Regions from separate parts of the Streptomyces sp. Y20 genome, predicted to be linked through region 3. Evidence: riboswitches for the same ligand, from Rfam matches in the RefSeq annotation. Region 3 holds a riboswitch; each other region holds the start of a gene.
What was found. A riboswitch is a leader RNA that binds a small molecule or an ion and turns the genes downstream of it on or off. The one in region 3 is predicted to bind cyclic di-AMP.

Region 1 (4,723 bases), on a different contig from region 3:
GATCGAAGTGCGGAAAGTGTGACTGGCGGGAGAGGTGGGGTGCTATGGCTCGCATATATGCGACGCCCGTCGGTGTCCGCGCCCCCCCCGTCACGAGCGCTCGGGTGGGGCCGGTGACGGGGGGCCGGGAGGCGCCTGGTTAGGCTCCGGCCCCATGGACGTACTCATCCATCTCTTCGTCGGCCTGCACATCGTCGGTATCGCCGCGCTGCTCGGCGGTTTCCTCACCCAGATGAAGGCGATGGGCCGGGGCACGGCCCGGTTCGTGCCGGGAATGCTGCACGGCGCCCTGACCATGCTGGTCACCGGCGTGGCGCTGGTCGGCCTCAACCAGGCCGACGACCACCACATCAACACGGTGAAGATCGGTGTGAAGCTGGCCCTGCTGATCGTGATCCTCGGGCTGGTCTACGTCAAGCGCGACGAGGAGCGGATCGACAAGGGCCAGTTCGCGCTCGTCGGCCTGCTGACCACGGCGAACATCTTCATCGCCGTCCTCTGGACCTGATCGCAGGCCGGTAGGCCACCCGCGCCGGCCCGGTAGGCCACCCGCGCCGGCCCGGCAGGCCACCCGCGCCGGCCCAGCAGGCCAGGCAGGGCCGGCGCGGGCGGGCAGGGGGAGGGCCGGTCCGGGACGTCAGCCCGGCCGCACCACGCTGTGGACGGCCGACTCGCCGGCGGAGGAGATCGGCTCCTCACGGACGTACGCGCCGGGTCGGGGCGCGTGGATCATCATGCCGTCGCCGGTGCAGAGCCCGACGTGGCGGCGGTCGTCGTGGAAGAAGACGAGATCGCCGGGGCGGGCGTCGGCCGGCGGAACCCCGGTGCCGGCGGCGGCCTGGTCGCGGGCGGTACGCGGCAGCGTGACGCCGGCGGACTTCCAGGCGGCCTGGGTCAGGCCCGAGCAGTCGTAGGAACCGGGGCCGGCGGCACCCCACACGCAGGGCTTGCCGAGCTGGGCCCGGGCGAAGGCCACGGCCTTCCCGGCCTTGGCCGCGTCGGTGCCGGACGGCGCGGACCCCTGGGCGGTCCGCTGTGCGAGCAGCACGCGCGCGTGGGCGAGCTTCCTCTGAACGGCGGTCTTCACCGCCTTAGGGTCCCGCGCATCCCGAGCCGCGACCTCCGGGCGGCTGTCCCCGGGCGGCATCCCCCGGCCCGGTACGACCGCGTCCCTGACCGGTGGAGCCGGTGCCGCCGGTGCGAGTGTGGTGACGTCGCCTCCGGTGGGCGGCGCTACGACGCCCCCACTCCACCGGGGTGCCGCGGCGTTCCGGTCCGCCGCCGCTGCCGCGGTGCCGACTCTCCCCCCGGGCGCCACCACGGCGGCCCCGCCCCGCATGGGCGGCAGGACTGCCGTGTCCAGGGTGGGGGCGGTGCCGCGGGGGCCCGGGACGGCACGGGCCCGGGCCGCGCGCCGGGCTACCTCGTCACGGAGCCGCTGGAGGCTGTCGGCCTGCCTCCGTGGGGCGCCGGCCGGTTCCTCGGCCGCTGCGGCCGTCCCGCCGGTCGCGGAGTCCGCCCGGCGGTAGAGGTCGTCGATCTTCCGCTCGACCTCCTCCGGGCTCGGCCTGCCGTGACCGGCCTCGGGAGTGGCCTCCGCGGTCTGGGAGAGCACGGCGAGGGAGGTGAGGGCGGCGGTGGCGAGAGCGGGGGTGCGGACGCCCGCTCCGGGGGTTCCGCCGGGGCGCGGCTTGCGGTGCGACGCCAAGGGAGGCGACTCCTTCCTAGCTGCCGCCTACCGGGTTAGCTGTCGGGTTCGGGCGGATGGAAGGGTTGCCCTACGGCGTCGTCCCGGGCGGGAGTCGGCCGATTCACCCCGGGATTCGGTGGGTCCCCGGCTCCGGGCGCCGCACAGGGGCGCGCCGGACTCGGCGGAGGCCGCGCGGCCCGGCGACGTTCGCCGGAGGGGGGTCGTGCGGCCTGACGGCAACCTAGCCAACTCGTGTGGCTTCTGTGAAGGTTGGTGCGCGGTATGTCCGATACATTTCCGTGACCTCCGGGCGGGTTCACGCGCACGTGACCAGGCGCTTCCGGTGCGTGAGGGGTCTCGGGGCGCCAAGTGGCGATGATCGACTCGCGGGACGGTGACCGGTTGTCGGTGGGGCACCCTAGACTCGGAGAGCGATGAGCAGCCTCTTTGACGACAGCTTCCTGGCGGACCTCCAGCCCCCGCGTGGGCACGACGAGGAGCTCCCGCCGCCGCCCGAGCACGACCACGCTCCGGAGCCGCTTCCGGACGATCTGTTCGGCGGGAAGTTCGACGTGCCGCCGGACCGGGACTCCCACTACCGCGACGGCGCCCCGCGCCCCGTGATCGACGCGGCGGCGCTCCTGGAGGGGCTGAACGAGAACCAGCGCGCCGCGGTCGTGCACGCCGGCTCCCCGCTGCTCATCGTCGCCGGCGCCGGTTCCGGCAAGACCCGTGTGCTCACCCACCGCATCGCCCACCTGCTCGCCGAGCGCAGCGTCCACCCGGGTCAGATCCTCGCGATCACCTTCACCAACAAGGCCGCCGGCGAGATGAAGGAGCGCGTCGAGCAGCTCGTCGGCCCGCGCGCCAACGCGATGTGGGTGATGACCTTCCACAGCGCGTGTGTGCGCATCCTGCGCCGCGAGTCGAAGAAGCTCGGTTTCACCTCGTCGTTCTCGATCTACGACGCGGCCGACAGCAAGCGCCTGATGGCCCTGGTCTGCCGTGATCTGGAACTCGATCCCAAGCGCTACCCGCCCAAGTCCTTCAGCGCCAAGATCAGCAATCTGAAGAACGAGCTGATCGACGAGGAGGACTTCGCCGCCCAGGCCGCCGACGGTTTCGAGAAGACCCTCGCTCAGGCGTACGCGCTCTACCAGTCGCGGCTGCGTGAGGCCAACGCCCTCGACTTCGACGACCTGATCATGACGACGGTCAACCTGCTGCGCGCCTTCCCGGACGTCGCCGACCACTACCGCCGCCGCTTCCGGCACGTCCTGGTCGACGAGTACCAGGACACCAACCACGCCCAGTACGCCTTGGTGCGCGAGCTGGTCGGGACGGGCGAGCGTGCCGCCGAGGACGTCGACGTACCGCCCGGGGACGGCGACCTGCCGCCGGCCGAACTGTGTGTGGTGGGTGACGCCGACCAGTCGATCTACGCCTTCCGGGGCGCGACGATCCGCAACATCCTCCAGTTCGAGGAGGACTACCCGAACGCGACGACGATCCTGCTGGAGCAGAACTACCGCTCCACGCAGACGATCCTGTCCGCCGCCAACGCGGTCATCGAGCGCAACGAGTCCCGCCGCCCTAAAAACCTGTGGACCAACGCCGGCCACGGCGCCCGGATCACCGGTTACGTCGCCGACACCGAACACGACGAGGCGCAGTTCGTCGCGGACGAGATAGACCGGCTCACCGACGCGGGCGAGGCACGCGCGGGGGACGTCGCCGTCTTCTACCGCACCAACGCCCAGTCCCGTGTCTTCGAAGAGGTCTTCATCCGCGTCGGCCTGCCGTACAAGGTCGTCGGCGGCGTCCGCTTCTACGAGCGCAAGGAGGTCCGGGACGTCCTGGCCTACCTGCGTGTGCTCGCCAACCCCGAGGACTCCGTGCCGCTGCGCCGCATCCTCAATGTGCCCAAGCGGGGCATCGGCGACCGCGCGGAGGCCATGGTCGACGCCCTCGCCCAGCGCGAGAAGATCAGCTTCCCGCAGGCCCTGAAGCGGGTCGACGAGGCGTACGGCATAGCCGCTCGGTCCACGAACGCCGTGAAGCGGTTCAACACGCTGATGGAGGACCTGCGCACGATCGTCGAATCGGGCGCCGGCCCGGCGACCGTCCTCGAAGCCGTACTCGAACGCACCGGTTACCTGGCCGAGTTGCAGGCCTCCACCGACCCGCAGGACGAGACCCGCATCGAGAACCTTCAGGAACTCGCCGCCGTGGCGCTCGAGTTCGAGCAGGAGCGCGGCGAAGGGGAGGCCGGCACGCTCGCCGACTTCCTGGAGCAGGTCGCCCTGGTCGCCGACTCCGACCAGATTCCCGACGAGGAGGGCGGCGACGGCGTCATCACGCTGATGACGCTGCACACCGCCAAGGGCCTGGAGTTCCCGGTCGTGTTCCTGACCGGCATGGAGGACGGCGTCTTCCCGCACATGCGCGCCCTCGGCGAGGCCAAGGAGCTGGAGGAGGAGCGGCGCCTGGCCTACGTCGGCATCACCCGTGCCCGGGAGCGGCTGTACCTCACGCGGTCGGCGCTGCGCAGCGCCTGGGGCCAGCCGTCGTACAACCCGCCCTCCCGCTTCCTGGAGGAGATCCCGGCCGCGCACCTGGAGTGGAAGCGGACGGGGGCCGCGGCGCCGGTGTCGTCCGGGCCGGTGTCCGGGATCGCGGCCTCGCTGTCCTCGTCCCGCTCGCGCTCCTCGGCGTCGGGCGCGTCGGGTTTCGCCACGCGGCGCACGGCCGAGAAGCCGGTGGTCGCGCTGGCCGTCGGCGACCGGGTCACCCACGACCAGTTCGGGCTGGGTACGGTCGTCGGGGTGAAGGGCACGGGCGCCAACGCGGAGGCCACCGTCGACTTCGGGGAAGCCAAGCCGAAGCGGCTGCTGCTGCGGTACGCGCCGGTGGAGAAGCTGTAGGGCACAGAAGGGCCCCCGCCGCTCGGCGGGGGCCTGCCGGTCCTACGTCGGATCGAGTCCGTGGCTGCGCAGCCACGGCAACGGGTCTATGGCCGCCCCGCCCGCCGGA
Region 2 (4,723 bases), on a different contig from region 3:
GTCCCGACCGTTCGCCCGCCATGTCCTGCCCCAGTTCACCGAGCGCACGGGCAGCGGCGCCCGCACCCTCGACCCGTACGGCAAGCTCTTCGAGTCCCGGATCGTCCTCCTCGGCACCCCGGTCGACGACGCCGCCGCGAGCGACGTGACGGCGCAGCTCATGTACCTCGAACACGCGGCCCCGGACCGGGACATCACGCTGTACATCAACTCGCCTGGCGGCCCCTTCCACGCCATGACCACGATCTACGACACCATGCGCTACATCAGCTGCGACGTGGCGACGTACTGCCTGGGACAGGCCTCCTCCACCGCCGCGGTGCTGCTCGCGGCCGGCGCCCCGGGCAAGCGGTCCGCGCTGCCCGGCGCGCGGATGCTGATCGAACAGCCCGGACTGCCCGAGCCGGTGCGCGGCCGTCCCAGCGACCTGCTCATCGAGGCCGAGGAGCTGGCCCGGGTCCGCGCGCTGCTGGCGCGGATGCTCGTCCGGCACACGGGGCGCACGTCCGGGCAGGTGCGCGAGGATCTGGCGCGGGACCTGTTCCTGGACGCCCCCGGGGCCCTCGCCTACGGCCTGGTGGACCACATCGTGCCCAGCCGCCGGGACGCGCCCGGCGCACCGGACCCGAGGTGAGCCCCCCGATGCCGCCGGAAGTGCCGCCGCTGCCCGCGCTGACCCGCGCCGAGGGCGACCTGATCGACCGCTATCTGGAGGCGGCCGACCTGCTGGGTCGCGTCAATCCGGCCCGGGACGGGGACACGTACCGCGGGCTGCGCGCGGCGCAGGCCCTGGTACGCAAGGCGGCAGAGCTGCGGGACGCGCTCGAGGTGATGCACCGGCGGGGCGAGACGGAGCTGCACGGGGGCACGCTGGCACGGGCGTTGCGCGTCTTGGACGGCGAGCGCCGTACCGCTCGGGTCGCGCTTCCGCCCGACACCGTCGACTGAGGCGGACACCCGGCCGGCCGGCTGCGGGCCCCGTATCGACGCCTGCCGTTCGCACCGGACTCGAAACGGCCCGAACGAGGTACGCCCGTCCGATGGATATCCGGAATGATTTTCAGGCTTCCCGACTTGTGCGGCATATGGGTCGGGTATGCGTCCGCGAGTGTTTAGCCCCAGGTCCGGGGCTACGCACGGGTCCTGACGATGTCTCGAACACAGCCATGTCCACCCGAACGGGCGAGTGGTGAGTAACACCACAAAGCCCCGATTCCGTTGGGATTTTACGACAGTTGTAGGTCAAGATCCCTGACTGACGACAAGACCCCGCCACCGCGGCGGGGCGATCCGGGCGGACGCCGAGTCCTGCCGCCGCCTGGATGACCGGTCGACAGGAGTGGATCGGCAGGAGTGGAGGACCCAGGCAAGACGGGTCGCCGGAACACATGTTCGTCCGCTGGACGCGGACGGGCGGGGTTCCGAGCCTCCCTTGGGGTGAAGCCGTGGCGACACGGCCGGGCAACTTCGCCAGCCCGAATCCGACAGGTCATCCTTCACAGGCGGCTGACGAAGGGTTGCGCATGACTGCGCTCAATCGTGTCCCGTCACTGATGGCCAGGGCCGGCACGGCCTCTGCCCTCACCCTCGCCGCCGTCGGCGGCTCGATCGCCGTGCCCGGCCTCGCCACCGGCGCGTCCGCCGCGACGATGGCGACGAAGGCACTCAACGTCGCGGCCTCCAAGAAGGGTGCGCCGTACCAGTGGGGTGCCACAGGTCCGCGCAGGTTCGACTGCTCGGGGCTGACCTTCTACTCCTTCAAGAAGGTGGGCAAGAAGCTGCCGCGCACCGCCGCGCAGCAGTACAACAAGACCCACCACATCTCCGCCCGCAGCCGCAGGGCCGGTGACCTGGTGTTCTTCCACTCGGGTTCCAGCGTCTACCACGTGGGTATCTACGCGGGCCACGGGAAGATCTGGCACGCCCCGAGGACCGGTGACGTGGTGAGGCTCCAGAAGATCTGGACCAGGAGCGTCTGGTACGGCCGGGTCAGCTGACCGGCCGCGGAACGGGAGCGCCCGGCCCCGGCCCGCTGAACGGCCGGCTCCGGGCACCGGGCCCGCTTCGAGCGCCATAGCGCCGCCCCGGTGCCCGCCCGCCGGCACGGGCGGCCCGGGGCCGGCACGTCCTCCGGCGCAACCGGCCGGGCGGGCGTGCCGCTCAGGGCTCCTGCGGCACGCCTGCCGGTAACGCGGCGGCCGGGAGCGTCCAGGGGAGTTCGATACACACCGTTTTGCCACCCTCACGGGTGGGACGGACGCGGAGCCTGCCGCCGTGCTCCGCGGTGAGCCAGCGGATGATGACCATGCCGCGGCCGTTGTCCTGCTGCACGGCGGCGGGCAGTCTCTTCGGGAAGCGGGGATGACTGTCCGTCACGCCGATGCGCAGGTGTTCGTCACGGTCCAGTGCGATGTCGACCGTGAAGGTGGGTGACTGGCCGAAGGTGTGCTGCACGGCGTTGGTGGCCAGCTCCGAGACGATCAGCCGCACGGTGTCGGCCGTTTCGGTGTCCGGCGGCAGGCCCCACTCCGCGAGGGTGCCCACGACGTAGGAGCGGGCGGCGGAGACCGAGGCGGGATCGCTCGGCAGAGTGACGGATGCTTCCAGATGGTCTGCCATGGCGACGTCGTCCCTTTCCCGCGGGACCGCGGTCCGACATACAGCGAATGCTTCGAGTACGGTCCCGGAACTGGTGCTTGTTCGCCAGACTGCCATCAACGGGTCGGTCAGGGGGAGCGATCCACCGGGATATGCATATATCTGTCGCTCGAAGCGGTGAACTCTGCGCTGCGAAACCGTATGTGGGCGGCCCGGAAGGAGTAAGGAGGAGCCCATGCAGAACGGTCCGGCAGTGCGCCGTCGGAAACTGGGCGCCGAACTGCGCAGGCTGCGTACCGGTGCCGGATTCACCAGCGGTGAGGCGGCCGGGCTCGTCGGCTGGCACCAGTCGAAAGTGAGCCGAATCGAGACCGGCGCCAGCGGTGTGAAACCGGCCGATCTGCGGTTACTGCTGGACGCCTACGGCGTCCACGACGGACACCTGCGCGAGTTGCTGCTGATGCTGGCGGGGTCGCAGGACGCGGGCGGCCGGAACCGCTGGTGGCACGCCTATCGCGGGGAACTGCCGCCGACCTATCGCGATTTCATCAGCCTGGAGTCGCAGGCGAGCGCCATGCGCACCCTGGAGACCACGGTCGTCCCCGGCCTGCTCCAGACGGCCGACTACGCCCGCGCGGTCACCCGGGCGGCCGTGAAGGACCTGGACGAGGACCGGCTGGACACGCTGGTGGAGGTGCGTCTGGCCAGGCAGGACGTGTTACGCGCGGACCCGCCGCCGGCGCTGAGCGCCGTGCTGGACGAGGCGGTGCTGCGCCGCGAGGTCGGCGGTCCCCGGGTGATGTCCCGTCAGCTGGAGCGGCTGATGGAGGCCGCGTCGCTGCCCCAGGTACGGCTCCAGATCCTGCCCTTCAGCGCCGGAGCGCATATCGGCCTCACCGGACCTTTCGTTATCTTCTCATTTCCGAGCACTTCTGATCTGGATGTAGTCGTTCTCGACCAGTTGACGAGTAGCCTCTACCTGGAACGGAAAGAAGACCTGGTGGCCTACGCCGAGGCCTTCCAGACCCTTCAGTTCCACGCCCTTTCCCCCGAGGACTCGTTGGACTACATCGCCGCAATAGGTGACGGCGCGTAAGGAGGCACCATGTCCGCACCGCCTGGGAACGTCCCTGCCAGCACCGACCTGCACGACGTGCGCTGGCTGCGCAGCAGCTACAGCACGGGCGCCAACAACTGCGTGGAGACGGCCCGGCCGCGCTCCGGCCCCGGAGCCGGGCTGCTCGCCGTGCGTGACTCCAAGATTCCGGCCGGACCGGCGCTGTTCTTCTCCGCCGACAGCTGGTCGGGATTCATCACCGCACTCTGATCGGAATCGGTCACTTCTTCATCGTTATCCGGTCACACACGACCGTGTCACGCCGACTCATGGTCGCGTCTCGCCGATGACGCGTACAGCGTGTTCGATCTCGGCCCCGGACAGGTCCGCACGGGCGGTCAGTCTCAGCCTGGAGATGCCGTCGGGCACGGAGGGAGGACGGAAACAGCCCACGGACAGGCCCGCCGTACGGCAGTCGGCCGCCCAGCGCACCGCCTGCTCCGGGGACGGAGCCCGCACGGAGACCACCGCGGCGTCCGGACGCACCGCCTCCAGACCCGTGGCGGTCAGCCGTGCGTGCAGTTCCCCGGCCACCTCACGGGCGCGCGCCGCCCGCCCCGGCTCGCGCTCCAGCAGCCGCAGCGCGGCCAGCGCGGCACCGGCCGCCGCCGGCGCCAGTCCCGTGTCGAAGATGAACGTGCGCGCCGCGTTGACCAGATGGTCGATCACCCGGGCCGGGCCGAGCACCACCCCGCCCTGGCTGCCCAGCGACTTGGACAGGGTCGCCGTGGCGACCACGTCGTCGGCTCCCGCGAGGCCGGCCGCGTACGGCGCGCCCCGGCCGCCGTCGCCCAGCACGCCGAGCCCGTGGGCGTCGTCCACGACCAGCCCGGCGCCGTACTCCCGGCACGCCGCGGCCAGCGCGGCCAGCGGCGCCCGGTCCCCGTCGACCGAGAACACCGTGTCGGAGACGACGATCGCCGCGCCCCCGTGCGTGCCGAGCGCCTTGCGCACGGCCTCCGGGTCGGCGTGCCCGAAGACCTGCGTGCCGCCCCGCGCCAGCCGGCA
Region 3 (4,723 bases):
GCGCAACTGTTCCACGCGCTCGCGGGCCTGGCGCTGCTGCCGCTGGACGTCGGCGATCTCCGCGCGCTGGGAGACGTACTGCCGCATCGGATAGGCGAGGGCGACGACCAGCGAGCACAGCACGAGCGCGAGCAGCGCCGCGCGTCCGGTGAGCCGGGAGCGGCGGGCCTGCCGTTTCGTCTGGGAGCGGTAGACCCGGGCCGCCGTCTGCTCGCCGAGCAGCCGCAGCCTGGTCGCGGTGGAGAACCGGTCGCGGTCCTTCACGGCCATTGTTTCCCGCCTCCCGTCACACGCGCGTACGTCCCCGGACACGGTACGGGACCGGGTACGGGGACGTACGTACGACTGGCTAGGACACAGCCCGGGCCGGCTCAGTCCTTGCTGTGCTCACTGGTGGGCGGAACGCCGCGCTCACTGGTTCGCGGAGCGCTGTGCCTACTGGTTCGCAGAGCGCTGTACTTACTGGTTCGCGGAACGAAACCGGGGGAAGGCCGAGCGGCCCGCGTACACCGCGGCGTCGTCGAGGATCTCCTCGATGCGCAGCAGCTGGTTGTACTTGGCGACGCGCTCGGAACGGGCCGGGGCGCCGGTCTTGATCTGGCCGCAGTTGGTGGCGACGGCCAGGTCTGCGATGGTGACGTCCTCCGTCTCGCCGGAGCGGTGGGACATCATGCACTTGTAGCCGCTGCGCTGGGCGAGCTCGACGGCGTCGAGGGTCTCGGTCAGCGAGCCGATCTGGTTCACCTTGACCAGCAGGGCGTTGGCGGCGCCGTCCTCGATGCCCCGGGCGAGGCGCTCGGGGTTGGTGACGAACAGGTCGTCGCCGACGAGCTGGACCTTGTCGCCGAGCTGGTCGGTGATAGTCTTCCAGCCCTCCCAGTCGTCCTCGAACAGCGGGTCCTCGATGGAGACCAGCGGGTACGCCTCGACCAGCTCGGCGTAGTACTCGGTCATCTCCTGGGCGGAGCGGGACTTGCCCTCGAAGGCGTACGAGCCGTCCTTGTAGAACTCTGAGGCGGCGACGTCGAGGGCCAGGGCGATCTGCTCGCCGGGGGTGTAGCCGGCCTCCCTGATCGCCTCGAGGATGAGGTCGAGAGCCTCGCGGTTGGAGCCGAGGTTCGGGGCGAAGCCGCCCTCGTCGCCGAGGCCGGTGGACAGGCCCTTGCTCTTCAGGACCTTCTTCAGCGTGTGGTAGACCTCGGTGCCCCAGCGCAGGGCCTCGGAGAAGGACTCCGCGCCGATCGGGGCGATCATGAACTCCTGGATGTCCACGTTGGAGTCGGCGTGCGAGCCGCCGTTCAGGATGTTCATCATCGGCACCGGCAGCAGGTGCGCGTTCGGGCCGCCCAGGTAGCGGAAGAGCGGCAGGTCGCTGGCCTCGGAGGCGGCGTGGGCGACCGCGAGCGAGACGCCGAGGATGGCGTTGGCGCCGAGGGAGCCCTTGTTGTCGGTGGCGTCCAGGTCGAACATGGCCTGGTCGATCAGGCGCTGCTCGGTGGCGTCGTAGCCCACCAGCTCCGGGCCGATCTGCTCGATCACGGCGAGGACGGCCTTCTCGACGCCCTTGCCCTGGTAGCGGTTCGGGTCACCGTCGCGCAGCTCGATGGCCTCGAAGGCGCCGGTCGAGGCGCCGGACGGAACGGCGGCACGACCCGTGCTGCCGTCGTCGAGGCCGACCTCGACCTCGACCGTGGGGTTGCCTCGGGAGTCCAGGATTTCCCGGGCTACGACGACGTCGATGGACGGCACGAGCATCTCCTTCTTGGATGTGACGCTGGAAGTGCGGGGCTGGGTGCCTTACGGCTGTGCCTTGCGACTAGAGCCTAACCGTCCCGGGGCCGTCGGCCACCGACCGACCGTCCCGTGGACAAGGCGACCGTACCTTTTGTTCGTTGCCGAAACAAAGGGCTCCGGCGAAAAGAGGCCGGCACGGAGGAGAAGGTCGGCGGGCAGAAAAAAGCCCCGCCTCGGTGCGTACGGGGGAACACGCACCGGGGCGGGGAGCCCGCGGGGACGGGGGCCCCTCACGGGCCCAGGTATGCGGGCCGGGCGTGAGGGGGCTGTGGCTCCGCACGGAGCCGGGGGGTCACTTCAGGTGCAGCTGCTGGCCCGGGTAGATGAGGTTGGCGTCCTGGACGATGTCCTTGTTCAGCTCGAACAGCTTCGCCCAGCCGCCCCGCACGTGCTGCGCGGTGGCGATGGAGCTGAGGGTGTCGCCGGTGACGACCTTGTACTCGCCGTCGCCCTTCTTGACCGTCTTGCCGGTCGGGGTGGTGACGGTCTTGCTCTTGTTCTGGCTCTGGCTCGGGGCCTGGCTCGGGGCCTGGCTCGGGGTCTGGCTCGCGGACGCGGCCGGGCGCTCGGCGGAGCGGGACGCGGTCTGCTGGTCGGTGGAGCGGGTGGTGGTGCCGGCCGAGTCCGAGGTGGTGCTCGGGGCGGAGCCACTGGAGGACGCGCCCGACAGGCCCGTGCCGCAGACCGGCCAGGCGCCCTTGCCCTGCGCGGCCAGGACCTTCTCGGCGACGGCGATCTGCTGCGCCTTGCCGGCCTGGTCGGCGGTGGCGGCGTACTGCGTGCCGCCGTACGCGGCCCAGGTGGAGGCGGAGAACTGAAGGCCGCCGTAGTAGCCGTTGCCGGTGTTGATGGCCCAGTTGCCGCCGGACTCGCACTGGGCGACGGCGTCCCACTCGGAGGTGGTGGCGGCGGAGGCGGTGCCGGTCGCCATCAGCGGGGCGGCGACGGCGGCGCCGGTGACACCGGCGAGCGTGATGGCACGAACGGCCTTGGACGGACGACGGTGCTTGCCCTTGGCGGAAAACAGCATGAATCTATCCCCTCACCGACGCCTGCGAGGTGAGCTGTCGGGTTCGGGCCGGTTGAGTTGCCCGGCCGTACCTCTCGCTGTCACGCGAGGTACGGCTTCACCCCCAGCCGGTGCCAGCCTCTTCGACTGCTGGTCCCGGCACTTACCTTGGGTCCCCCGCTCCTGCCTGCGGCGCTTGACGCGACGACTGTTCCCGGGCAACCGCTGGCAGGATTCGGCGTTGCGACTGCCGGGGCTCGTGGTGACGAGCGATCTCGACCGTAGACACGTGATCGCCGGAATTTCAAAGACGATCAGGGCTTCTGAGACTCATCCCACACTTTCGCCAAAACGGACATCAAGCGCTAAATGAGGCGTCAACTCTCGCTATTCCGCGTCCGTTTCATCCCCGACTTCTAGGGTCTGACCGGCACTGATGTGGTTCGGGTCGGTGCCGATGGCCTTCTTGTTGCCGGCGTAGAGCGCGCGCCATCCGCCGTCGACGTCAAGGGAGTCGGCGATGGAGGCCAGGGTGTCGCCCTCGTGGACGATGTAGGAGTCCGGCTCCCGGGAGGCGTGCCGGCCGGCCAGTGCGGGGCTTTGACCGTTTGTCACGGTTTCATCCGCACTCGCGCCGCGGTGGCGCCCGCCGGCGTCCAGGCTGCCGGTGTCGACCAGGCTCCAAGAACCGGCGGCCTGCTGGGGATTGTCCGATTTACCGGCATCGGGGGTCGCCGTGGCCGGGCTGCCGCCACCCTGCGGGGTCCCGGCGTCCGACGGAGTGGACTTGTCGGACTTGGGAGTCCTCGTCCCGGCGGCCTTGCCGGCGTCCTTGCCCGGCTTCGCGGCCGGCGTGGTGGCCGGGCCCGAGGAGGACCCGGCGCCGGTGCCGGAACCGGCGTCCGAGCCGGCACCGGTGGAGGACGGCGAATCAGGCGAGCCGGACGTGCCGGAGGTATCGGAAGTACCGGAACTGCCGGATGTACCGGTCGATCCCGGCGAGCCGGTGGAGTCCGAGGTGCCGGTCGAACCCCCGGCGTCACCGGTGCCGCCGGTGTCACCGGAACCGCCGACGCCGGTGTCGACGTCCACGGAGCCCGAGTTCGAGGTCAGCCCGGACAGCAGGGCGCAGGTGGCCCACGGAGTGGTGCCCTTGGCGGCGAGGATCTTCTCGGCGACGGCGATCTGCTGGGAGCGGCTGGCCTGGTCGGCGCTGGCCGCGTACTGGCTGCCGCCGTACTTGGCCCAGTCGTCCTGCGAGATCTGGAGGCCGCCGAAATACCCGTTGCCGGTGTCCGCGCTCCAGGAGCCGCCGCTCTCGCATTCGGCCACCTTGTCCCACGTGGTGCCGTCGGCCGCGTGGGCGCTCGCGGCCCCGAGGAGCGGAATGGCGATGGCGGAACCGGTCACGCCGGCCGCGACGAGGAGGGCCGGAGCCTGACGGGGGCGACGGTGTCGGCCGTTCCCGGAGAGCATGCAGAAGCCTTTCGAGCGACAGCAGGACCGGCGGCGAACGGTGCCCGCCGCGCTGAGGGGTGAACGTATCGGCAGACGATCACTTGTCACAAGTTAATGCCGCACAGATCACGTGAAGATCACAAGGTTGAACGTCTGTCATTTCCCGTGAGGCGGTGGGCCTCAGGCGGGGGTGTGAACTCCACCGGCAGGGTGCGCAGGCCGCGCATGATGAGCCCGCCGCGCCAGCGCAGCTCGGCCGGGTCCGCGGCGAGACGCAGGTCGGGCAGGCGGCTGAGCAGGGTGGCGAGCGCGGTCTGGCCCTCCAGCCGGGCGAGCGGTGCGCCGAGGCAGTAGTGGATGCCGTGGCCGTAGCCGAGGTGCTGGTTGTCGCGACGGGCGAGGTCGAGCACGTCCGGGCCGGCGAACCGCTCCGGGTCCCGGTCGGCCGCGGCCAGGACGACG

Region 1: it holds a riboswitch for cyclic di-AMP, as region 3 does, so the genes downstream of both, ACGFT1_RS12860 (C40 family peptidase) here and ACGFT1_RS21315 (transglycosylase family protein) in region 3, are expected to answer to the same signal.
Region 2: it holds a riboswitch for cyclic di-AMP, as region 3 does, so the genes downstream of both, ACGFT1_RS32060 (C40 family peptidase) here and ACGFT1_RS21315 (transglycosylase family protein) in region 3, are expected to answer to the same signal.

The regions. Positions count from the first base shown of each region.
Region 1 is NZ_JBIDDP010000004.1:324,637-329,359, reverse strand. Features, by position in the region: gene ACGFT1_RS12865 (hypothetical protein) at 155-508, shown strand; gene ACGFT1_RS12860 (C40 family peptidase) at 638-1,708, opposite strand; cyclic di-AMP (ydaO/yuaA leader) riboswitch at 1,717-1,884, opposite strand; gene pcrA (DNA helicase PcrA) at 2,125-4,614, shown strand; gene ACGFT1_RS12850 (M23 family metallopeptidase) at 4,657-4,723, opposite strand, start outside.
Region 2 is NZ_JBIDDP010000017.1:115,696-120,418, reverse strand. Features, by position in the region: gene ACGFT1_RS32070 (ATP-dependent Clp protease proteolytic subunit) at 1-634, shown strand, start outside; gene ACGFT1_RS32065 (hypothetical protein) at 643-948, shown strand; cyclic di-AMP (ydaO/yuaA leader) riboswitch at 1,388-1,521, shown strand; gene ACGFT1_RS32060 (C40 family peptidase) at 1,524-1,997, shown strand; gene ACGFT1_RS32055 (ATP-binding protein) at 2,161-2,619, opposite strand; gene ACGFT1_RS32050 (helix-turn-helix domain-containing protein) at 2,834-3,694, shown strand; gene ACGFT1_RS32045 (DUF397 domain-containing protein) at 3,704-3,925, shown strand; gene ACGFT1_RS32040 (8-amino-7-oxononanoate synthase) at 3,983-4,723, opposite strand, start outside.
Region 3 is NZ_JBIDDP010000008.1:80,834-85,556, forward strand. Features, by position in the region: gene ACGFT1_RS21305 (septum formation initiator family protein) at 1-270, opposite strand, end outside; gene eno (phosphopyruvate hydratase) at 460-1,749, opposite strand; gene ACGFT1_RS21315 (transglycosylase family protein) at 2,087-2,824, opposite strand; cyclic di-AMP (ydaO/yuaA leader) riboswitch at 2,829-3,008, opposite strand; gene ACGFT1_RS21320 (transglycosylase family protein) at 3,191-4,279, opposite strand; gene ACGFT1_RS21325 (cytochrome P450) at 4,399-4,723, opposite strand, start outside.